Regions from separate parts of the Peribacillus sp. NPDC006672 genome, predicted to be linked through region 2. Evidence: riboswitches for the same ligand, from Rfam matches in the RefSeq annotation. Region 2 holds a riboswitch; each other region holds the start of a gene.
What was found. Region 2 has a riboswitch for cyclic di-AMP ahead of ACQKKK_RS21375 (TrkH family potassium uptake protein). Riboswitches for the same ligand answer to the same signal wherever they lie in the genome.

Region 1 (3,286 bases), on a different contig from region 2:
CTTCAAAATCGATCCAACAGAAATCTCCATATGCCCGGACATTTTCTTTAACGAGCTTTGCTATATCCTCAGATGAAGCGCTATCAAGCAGGACATTCAAATTGTATTCCCCACCATCAAATTGATGTTTCAATAATAAGATGGAATCCAAGGTATATGGCAAAGAATAGACAAATTCGCGAAAATTGAGTCCATTAAAAATGACAAACCGTTCGGAAGCCTGCATATGCATATATAAGATATCATTGTTATCATTCTTCATAACCTGATCCCCTCCGAGCTCTCAATCAATAATGTTATTTTATCAAACTTTTGGGTATTCAAGTAAGTTATATAACCCGGAATATTATTCATCATCTGAATCGTGTAAATAATGTGAATACCTGAACTCTATAATTACCTATAAGGTTAAGGAACGAACACGACAATTTTTAATAATAGTGAAAAACAAAGAGTTGGAGGAATTGACGACGGATAAAATTGAAAAGGTTTTATCATTAATTCTTTTCATGAGGCAACTTGTGGCAATCAGAATTAGAAAAAAACTTATTTCAGGATGATACGATCCTTGATATCGGATGTGGAGCAAACTGCCTTCGCATTGTATAAAAAAGGACTTCAAAGTGGAGCGTGATTAGATTTAACTACTGCCATGATTCAAGAAAAAATATCGCAAGAATATAACCTGGATATCCCCTTTATCCTTGGCAATGCAACGAACCTTTCTTTCAATAAACCACAAACAGGGTTTTCAGTCATCGAGAGCTTTTACCGAAGTGAATTATTCCATGAAAGCGATGATGTCAACGCTTTCTCTTCGGATTGCAGCTGCTGGATCGTTCAAAAATAAGGATACATTTTTCAAACACAAAAAAATCCAGAGTGATATATCACTCTGGATTTTTTGTATTAAGATACTTGTTCTAATTCTTTATCGGAAGGAGGGTTGAATTGACCTTCCCATTTAGAGATGACGATTGCTGCAAGTGAATTACCGATAACGTTTACTACTGTACGTCCCATATCAAGAATACGGTCGATACCGGCAATAAATGCCAAACCTTCAATAGGAATACCAACTGTTCCTAATGTCGCTAAAAGAACTACGAAGGATACCCCTGGTACACCCGCAATACCCTTAGACGTGATCATTAACACTAGCATTAGCGTAATTTGCTCATAAGCACTTAAATCGATTCCGTACATTTGAGCGATGAAGATAGCTGCCAACGCTTGGTATAATGTTGAACCATCAAGGTTAAAAGAGTATCCAGTCGGAATAACAAATGTAGCTATATGTTTCGGACATCCCGCTTTTTCCATTTTTTCCATAAGTTTCGGAAGAACCGCTTCTGAACTCGCTGTAGAGAACGCAAGTATCAATTCTTCTTTTAGAAGTTTAATCAATGTAAAGATATTGAATCCTACAAATTTTGCGATAAGACCCAGAACGACAATTACAAAGAAAATCATTGTTCCGTATACAGAAAGCGCTAACTTTCCTAACGGAATTAAAGATTCCAAACCGAACTTGGAGATGGTCACACCGATTAGGGCAAATACTCCAATAGGAGCAAATTTCATGATCATATTAGTTAGGTAGAACATTCCTTCTGCTGTACCTTGGAAGAAACGGAATACTGGTTTACCTTTTTCACCGATAGCGGCAATACTAAGTCCAAATAATACGGAGAAGAAAATGATCGCTAACATATCGCCTTGTACCATAGCTTGAACTGGATTGGATGGTACAATGTGAACGAGTGTATCTACAAACGATTCATGCTGCTTAGTTTCTGCTGTATCAACATAAGAGGAGATATCAGTCTGTTCCAGCTTATTCATATTTACACCAGCACCAGGCTGGATGATATTAGCGGAAATTAAACCAACAGCAATCGCAATCATAGTTACCACCACAAAGTATGATAGTGATTTAGCTCCTAGTTTACCTACCGCTTTTAAATCACCTACACCCGCAACTGCAACGATAAGGCTCGATACAATGATTGGTACAACAATCATTTTAATCATTCGTAGGAAAATGTCTCCGAATGGCTGTAAAAAGCTTTGGGCCGTCTCATTACCATAAAAAATGGCACCAACGATAATCCCTAGAATTAAACCAATGAAAATTTGGCTTGCTAAACTTAATTTGAACTTCTTCATATACTTTCCTCACCTTCCATAAAGTCTTTGATGCAAAAACATTTTGTCTCGGTAAGGGAAACAAGATACTAATAGAAAGAAAGTAATTTTTCTTTTTTTGAAAAACTCTGTCTTTACGCCGAAAAAAAAGACACTTCATGTGTCGATTTCTTATTGGCGTGAATATTCACACATGTTCCCTTAAAGACGCTGACGAGGTTAGCTGTCGGGTTAGGAATTGGAAACACAAATTGCCCTTTCATTTCTGAATTCACCCCTAGTGGATTAAAATCCACAAAATTGGGTCCCCCGTTCTTGGAATAAGATTAAGCGAGTTAACTTATAATAAAATATTATACTAAAAAGGTTAATCTGTAAATAATTATTCTCGTCCATTTTAGAAAAAATCTTTAAACATGTCTGAATATTCTGTATTCGTGACGATTGTACCTATTATTACACTTCCCGATTTTTACTCATTTAAGCTATATGGATATATAAATAATAACTAATTTGACATCCCCTTTCTTTAAGAAAGAAGCAGTTATTTTTCCAAAATGCCAAGTAATAGATACCTTACTTTTTCCCTAGAGGTGAATTTTTTATAAGTTTTAGTTTTCACTTTTTCAAATTGAATTGGAGTAATAAAATAGGAATGGTTCTTCACTACCCTATTCGGTTCTAGCAGGATGACATCACCTACCGACGGTCCCTTTATGAGTTCTTGCTTACCTTCTGCTTTAAGCCCTTTTGTAATGTAGTGTTTATCGACATAGCCTTTTTTAGTCAATTTGTAGACATACGGATTTTTTTGGTAATGTACTGCCTCTATGGGAATGGAGGGTACACCGGCTTTCTCATTGGTTATTACAGTAAGGTTGACTTTAGATCCCACCAACAAAGATTCGGTTTCTTCACCCTCCGGTTCAATTAAAGCCTGAAATGGAAATCTGTTATCCTTTTTTAGTGAAGGCTCTTCTGCTGGATAGGAATTGATACGGCCTATCGTTCCTTTCAATGCCTTTTTTAAATCAGAGGAACTTGCTTTTATAGTCATGCCCACTTCAGCCTTTTTCATCTCTTCTTCAGAGAAATCACCTTCAATTCCCATGTTTGTTGAAACGATGGATATAATCGG
Region 2 (3,286 bases):
GACGGAACGGATCTGGCTTACGCCTCATTGCGATAGCAAAGGCAAAAGTCAAAGGACCCACCCGGCCTGCAAACATCGTGAAAATGATGAGCATCCGGCCAACGGGTGATAATTCGGGGGTTAAACCCATTGAAAGTCCCACGGTGGCGAAAGCGGAAGTGGCTTCAAATAAAACCATCAAGAAATCACTGCCGCTTTCAGTGATGGTCAGCAGAATGGTGATGGTTGAAACGATGAATACTCCAATGAATGTAACGGATAATGCTTTAAAGATGGTTTCACTTACAATGCGGTGCCGGAAAAATACCACATCATCCTTTCCTTTAATCTGTGACCAGACCGTTCCGATAAGCGTCGCAAATGTGGTTGTTTTAATCCCGCCGCCAGTCGATCCGGGTGACGCCCCAACGAACATCAAGAAAATGATGAGCAGTACTGTGGGGTGAGTCAAATCAGGGATATTCAGCGTATTGGAGCCTGCCGTTCTTGGTGTAACCGATTGAAATAGAGACGATAACGTTTTACCCATGAAAGATAAAGGCTGCAATGTCTTGGCATTACCGAACTCGAATAAAAAGATTAAAATTGCGCCGGCGATTGTAAGTGTCAAGCTAGTCATCAGAACAACCTTCGTATGTATGGATAAACGATGGGTATCACGATATTCGTATAGTTCATTCATCACGATAAAACCTATTCCGCCAAACGTGATCAGAAAGGCGACCGTAAGGGTTACGAATGGATCCGATACATAAGGGGTCAAACTCTTGAATTCTCCCATTAAATCAAATCCGGCATTATTGAAATTCGATATGGAATGAAAAACCCCGTAATAGATCGCTTTGCCGATTGGCATGTCAAAAGAAAAGCGAATCGATAAGATAAGGGCACCCATGCCTTCAATGATGGACGTGAAAATTAAAAGCCGTTTTACTAACTTGACTATACCTGCCATGGATAGATTATTTAAGGATTCCTGCAAGAGTAACCTGCCTTTTAAGGAAATCCTTTTGCCTAAAAGAAAAAAGAAAAACGTAGCAAATGACATGAATCCTAAGCCGCCTATCTGAATCAGTGTTAAGATGACCAATTCACCAAAGGTGGTGAAAGTCGTTCCCGTATCCACTACGACAAGCCCTGTTACACATGTAGCGGAGGTTGAGGTGAATAAAGCATCCAGAAAAGCAAGACCATTTCCATTTTCAGTGGAAATCGGCAGGGTCAGCAAATAGGCCCCAATAAGTATCAGGGTGGCAAATCCGAGTACAAGGATTTTTGGCGGATCGAACATATTTTTTGCTTTTATCAATTGATCATCCCTACCTAAAAATGACATGTGTAAAACTGTATCTTAACCATTAATCCTTTTAACGAATCTTTTTTAAGCATAATAAAAAGACCTGCGAAAACATCGAACAGCTATTTTGTCACAAAAAGCGTGCAAAAATAAGCTCCTGAAATAGGCGGTCTTATGACCTCCTTCGCTTTAGCCGACGAAGTTAGCTGACGGGTAGGATGGCGAAAGAGCTGATCTCATCCCTTCTGCAAGGCAGAATTAACCCCAAATGATTGGGTCCTCCGTACTCAATTCCCTTGAGTTTAGGCCGAAATGTATTAAATTGATAAACGTATTCTACTCCCATCATTTAGCAGTTGTAAACCCCTAAATTGTAAAAAAATATTTCTTTAACAAAACTGAAAATTTATGTTTTATTTACATTGAAAAAACGTATTGACAAATATTAGTTAGCACATTATGATAGGTTCGATTAATCCGATTATGATAACAGTGTCGGTGTACTTTATTCAACACTTTCAAGCTGAACAGGTCATTGCCAATCAATGTTATTAATATATATATATAAATTATTTTTCTTTTGAAAAGCATAAAGATAAAGAAAAAGTCATTGGATTCAAAATTTAAAGGTTTCAGACATTTTATAAAAAAGGCGGGCAATTATGGAGAAGACGTTCAATAGATATGTTATTAACGCTACAGGCAAGGGTGGCCAGACATATTTAACACAATGCCAGGATAAAGATGCACTAAGGAAATGGATAGCCGATCATGAGGACCAAATCATAATGAATGAGTTAAGGATTACGGATAAGAAAAAGAATCCGTTTTTAAAATTGTTTTCCCTAAAGTAAATCAACTGAATCCAAACATTCATTAGCGGTATTCAATTATGTCATTCCTGTGTCTTTTCCGGGAACGCTGAGCGAAAAATTCATATCTTGTTTTGCTTTCAAACTCATTTAATTTTGAATGAGTTTTTTTGCTTTGAAAATTATAACGTTTACAAAATCAAACCATCAATGTTAAAATTTAGGGGAAATGTGGTTACGATGAAGAAAAAAGTAAATGAAATGCAACTTTCCGGTGAGCTCCGTAAACTGGAAAGGAGTAACGGGTATGTATTGAAGCGCCTCCGAGTATAGGAAGTGAAGGGAGCGCCCATTATAGTGCATAGTCATTGCATGTTGTTAATGCAATACGGCCTAAGATTAATAATGGTGACATATTAATGTGGCACCGTTCTCTTGATCCCGTCCCCAAGACGCATTTCTTGGGGATGGGATTTTTTATTATTTTTATATTTTCTTTCTAAGGAGGAGAAGCGTTGATGTTCAGAAATTCATTAGTATCTTGGAAATATCCTTCCATTCTATTGTGCGGGATTGGGATTTCCAACTTCGGCGCTTGGGTTTATTTCATTGCACTTAATTTAATCGTGCTGGATATGACTGGCTCAGCCTTGGCGGTTGCTGGACTTTATATCGTTAAACCGATGGCTGCCATATTTACGAATGTTTGGGCAGGCAGCGTGATCGACCGGATCAATAAGCGTAATCTAATGATCGCACTTGATCTATTTCGTGCGGTATTGATAGCTTTGCTGCCATTGGCTTCTTCTATTTGGGTCATCTATTCCCTTGTCTTCGTGATCAATATGGCAGAGGCCATGTTTGTAACGACATCAAGGACTTATATAACAAAATTAATCCCCATTGAACAGCGGAAACGATTTAACTCATTACGAAGCTTGATCGATTCTGGAGCTTTTTTGATTGGGCCAGCGATAGCGGGTATCCTTTTCTTAATCGGTACACCGGTTGTTGCTATTTATATTAACGCGGCTGCCTTATTATTATCCGGTATCATCACTCTATTCATGCCTAATCTTGAAAAGGATCATTCCCTTGAAAAATCCAGTCATTACCTGTCTTGGACCATCATGAAAAAGGATTGGGGCATCGTCCTGGATTTCAGCCGGAAATCTTC
Region 3 (3,286 bases), on a different contig from region 2:
TGGCATTTCCAGCATGAGCGTGTTGTTTTTATGTTTTCGACAAGCATTTCCAAAACCCTTTTAAGTGATAAAATTTATTACATATACTGCTTTGAACTACGGTAAACATGAAAAGAAGCAAACCGTGTAAAGGTTTGCTTCTTTTCATTTAGATAATAATGGAAATTACTTTTTCAAATGATAGGGCACTGTCGCAACAACTACATTTCTTCTATAAAGTAAGTAGGCGCGGATCAGTAAACTTGATTGGTTATGAAGAATATTGTGCCAGGCCTTCTTCGGAATGAATTGCGGGATGATCACTGTAACTCTATAGTTGGATTCACTCGCCTTATGTTCAACTGTATCCACAAATTTAGTTAATGGCTGAATGATACTTCTATAATAAGAGTTAAGTGTGACGAGTCTAACATCTGGCTGCCACTTTTTCCATTTTTCTTCAAATTTCTTTTCATCTTCTCTTTCAAAAGCAACATAAACGGCAATGACCTGATGTGCTGATAGAGATTTAGCATAATTTAAAGAGTTCTCAACCACATGAGTTATACCAGCCACAGGCACAATAATGATATTACCTTCTATTGGCAAGATGGGCTCACAAGTTGTAATCCTTAGCTGGTCACCAACTGCTTCATAATGCTTCCTAATTCGATGAAAAATTAATATGATGATAGGTAAAAAAATCAAAACAGGCCAAACGTGAGTAAATTTGGTTAAAAAGAATATCATCGTGACGATAAAACTAATAGTGGCACCAATTGTATTAATGGTTAATTTCATGACCCAGCCTTTTGGCTTTTCGCGAATCCATTTGACAATCATCCCGGTCTGGGAAAACGTAAATGGAATAAATACCCCTACCGCATAAAGTGGAATAAGATTTTCTGTATGTCCCCCAAATGCGACTATTAAGATGATGGATGCAAGTCCTAGTATGATAATTCCATTGGAATATCCTAATCTGTCCCCTCTAATCGTAAACGCCCTTGGTATGAATTTATCTTTTGCAAGATTCACCGCAAGCAAGGGGAAAGCGGAATAGCCAGTATTGGCAGCAAGTATCAGGATCAATGCAGTCGTACCTTGAATGAAGAAATACATGAAATTCCGACCAAAGATTACTTCAGCAATCTGCGAGACGACCGTCACCTTTGCGCTAGGAACAATGCTTAAATAGTAAGCTAAGAATACGATTCCCGTAAATAATACAGCCAGTAAGGAACCCATAGCTATTAAAGTTTTTGCAGCATTATTCGGGGCTGGATCTTTAAAGTTTGGAATTGCATTGGAAATCGCTTCGACTCCTGTCAACGCGGAGCTTCCTGATGCAAATGCTCTTAGCAGTATGAATAAACTGATGCCCGCTACTGGAGTCCCGATTGGCGCGTGTAATTCCGGTGAAACTCCTCCCGTCAGGATCTTGTAAATTCCTACACCAATCAAGATGAACAATGCTAAAACGAATAGATAAACCGGATAGGCCAAAACAGAGGCCGACTCCGTAACCCCTCTTAGATTAAGGATGGTAAGCAAAAATACAAAAATGATGGCTATGACTACATTATATGAATGAAGGCTGGGAAAAGCGGACGTGATGGCATCCGTACCTGCAGAAACACTTACAGCTACAGTTAATATATAATCGACCAATAAGGATCCTCCAGCTATCAACCCTGGATTGATACCTAAATTGTTTTTTGAAACCACATAGGCTCCCCCGCCATGGGGATAAGCAAAAATGATTTGTCTATAGGACAAGATCAAAGCAGCCAACAGTAACAAAACTCCGATGGCGATGGGTATGGAATACCAGAATGCGGCAGCACCGACCGTGATCAGAACGATCAATATTTGCTCCGGTCCATAAGCAACCGAGGACAAAGCATCAGAAGATAATATCGCCAAAGCCTTTGTTTTGTTAAGCTTTTGATCACCTAGTGCATTTGATTTTAAAGGTCTTCCTATCAAAAACCTCTTTATAGAAGATAACATAAGAATCCACCACCATTTTTAAGTTATAAGTTTATGTTACACAGCTATAGTAAAAACCAGAAAAACGGAAAAATGCCTACAAGTCATAACTAAATAGACCTGTAGACATCCATTTTTTTGTCTAACAAGCTCCACCTTCCTTCTCATATAACGCTTACGAGGTTAGCTGTCGGATTCGGACCTAAGAGTAGCCCTACCTTGAAAGGATTCACCCCTTGGATTATAAATAATCCCAATAACGGGTCCCCCGTACCATAAGGTTTAAGCGATTTAGAAATACGAAACTGTTGATTATCATACTCCCGTGAAATGGAAAAGTAAATAAAAATTTTGCACAGTAAAATTTTCATTTATTGTAAGTGAGGCTTTGTTCTGACGTAAATAACATAAGTGATCCAAGCGCATGATTCGAAGGTAGGAAAAAGGTGAATAACTTGTTTAAAAAAGAGAAACTTCCCAATCAATTATTAAGAAATCCATGAACAAAACGGTGATACTTGAGGAAAAGATTACCGAATTACGAAACTGTTTAAATCTCTAATTTATCAACGGTTCACCTTTCTTATTAAACGGATCTGCCCCCATTCGATAGGTTTACAATAAACTCCGTGCTGAAAATCAAAAATTCGCTTCTCGGAATCCACTTTGATTTCCATCCATTTTAAAAGGGGCATTCTTTGATTCTAATTAGTTCCTTCCTTCTTGAATTGTTCCTAAATTGCTTTTTTTAAAGACAAAGTATTTCTGGCCAATATAGTTCAGTACTGTATAAAAGATTGTTCCAATAAGTACAGCCACATTTTGCTGTATGGAAAAATGAACGGATCCTTCCAAGGATTTTGCGATGGCTTGGCCTAAAGAATATGCGGCGGAATAACAAATAAGGATGACGCAAAAGAAACGGGCAGCCCCTCTCCGCCAATCTATATCGCTTCTAAAAGTAAAAGTCCTGTTCAACAGAAAACTCGTTACTGCTCCCGTACCATTGCCGAAAAAGGTCGAGAGCCAGTAAGATAATTCAAGAACATTCATGAGAAAAAGCATGATGGAAAGTCCAACCCCTGTATTGACTATTCCAACCAATAAAAAGCGGATAAAGGAGTTAGTGTGTTTTAGATAGTTTTTCAATACTTGTCCGTTCATTATCTAGTTGCTCCCGTTTTTTTAAATCGAGCGGATTAAATAAATCCAGATCCACAATATATTTAGGCCGGCGTTTAGATTCATTATAGATTTTACCGATATATTCCCCAATCAAGCCGACAGCAATCAACTGAAGTCCGCCGATCAACCA

Region 1: linked by a shared signal. The riboswitch ahead of ACQKKK_RS25580 (cation:dicarboxylate symporter family transporter) and the one ahead of ACQKKK_RS21375 (TrkH family potassium uptake protein) in region 2 are both predicted to bind cyclic di-AMP.
Region 3: linked by a shared signal. The riboswitch ahead of ACQKKK_RS17730 (APC family permease) and the one ahead of ACQKKK_RS21375 (TrkH family potassium uptake protein) in region 2 are both predicted to bind cyclic di-AMP.

The regions. Positions count from the first base shown of each region.
Region 1 covers NZ_JBNNOR010000031.1:8,004-11,289, reverse strand. Annotated here, with positions in the region: gene ACQKKK_RS25585 (hypothetical protein) at 1-262, opposite strand, end outside; gene ACQKKK_RS25580 (cation:dicarboxylate symporter family transporter) at 910-2,169, opposite strand; cyclic di-AMP (ydaO/yuaA leader) riboswitch at 2,342-2,491, opposite strand; gene ACQKKK_RS25575 (efflux RND transporter periplasmic adaptor subunit) at 2,693-3,286, opposite strand, start outside.
Region 2 covers NZ_JBNNOR010000016.1:61,362-64,647, reverse strand. Annotated here, with positions in the region: gene ACQKKK_RS21375 (TrkH family potassium uptake protein) at 1-1,291, opposite strand, end outside; cyclic di-AMP (ydaO/yuaA leader) riboswitch at 1,474-1,616, opposite strand; gene ACQKKK_RS21370 (hypothetical protein) at 1,960-2,151, shown strand; gene ACQKKK_RS21365 (MFS transporter) at 2,628-3,286, shown strand, end outside.
Region 3 covers NZ_JBNNOR010000010.1:169,410-172,695, reverse strand. Annotated here, with positions in the region: gene ACQKKK_RS17730 (APC family permease) at 166-1,992, opposite strand; cyclic di-AMP (ydaO/yuaA leader) riboswitch at 2,128-2,270, opposite strand; gene ACQKKK_RS17725 (GtrA family protein) at 2,680-3,135, opposite strand; gene ACQKKK_RS17720 (glycosyltransferase family 2 protein) at 3,095-3,286, opposite strand, start outside.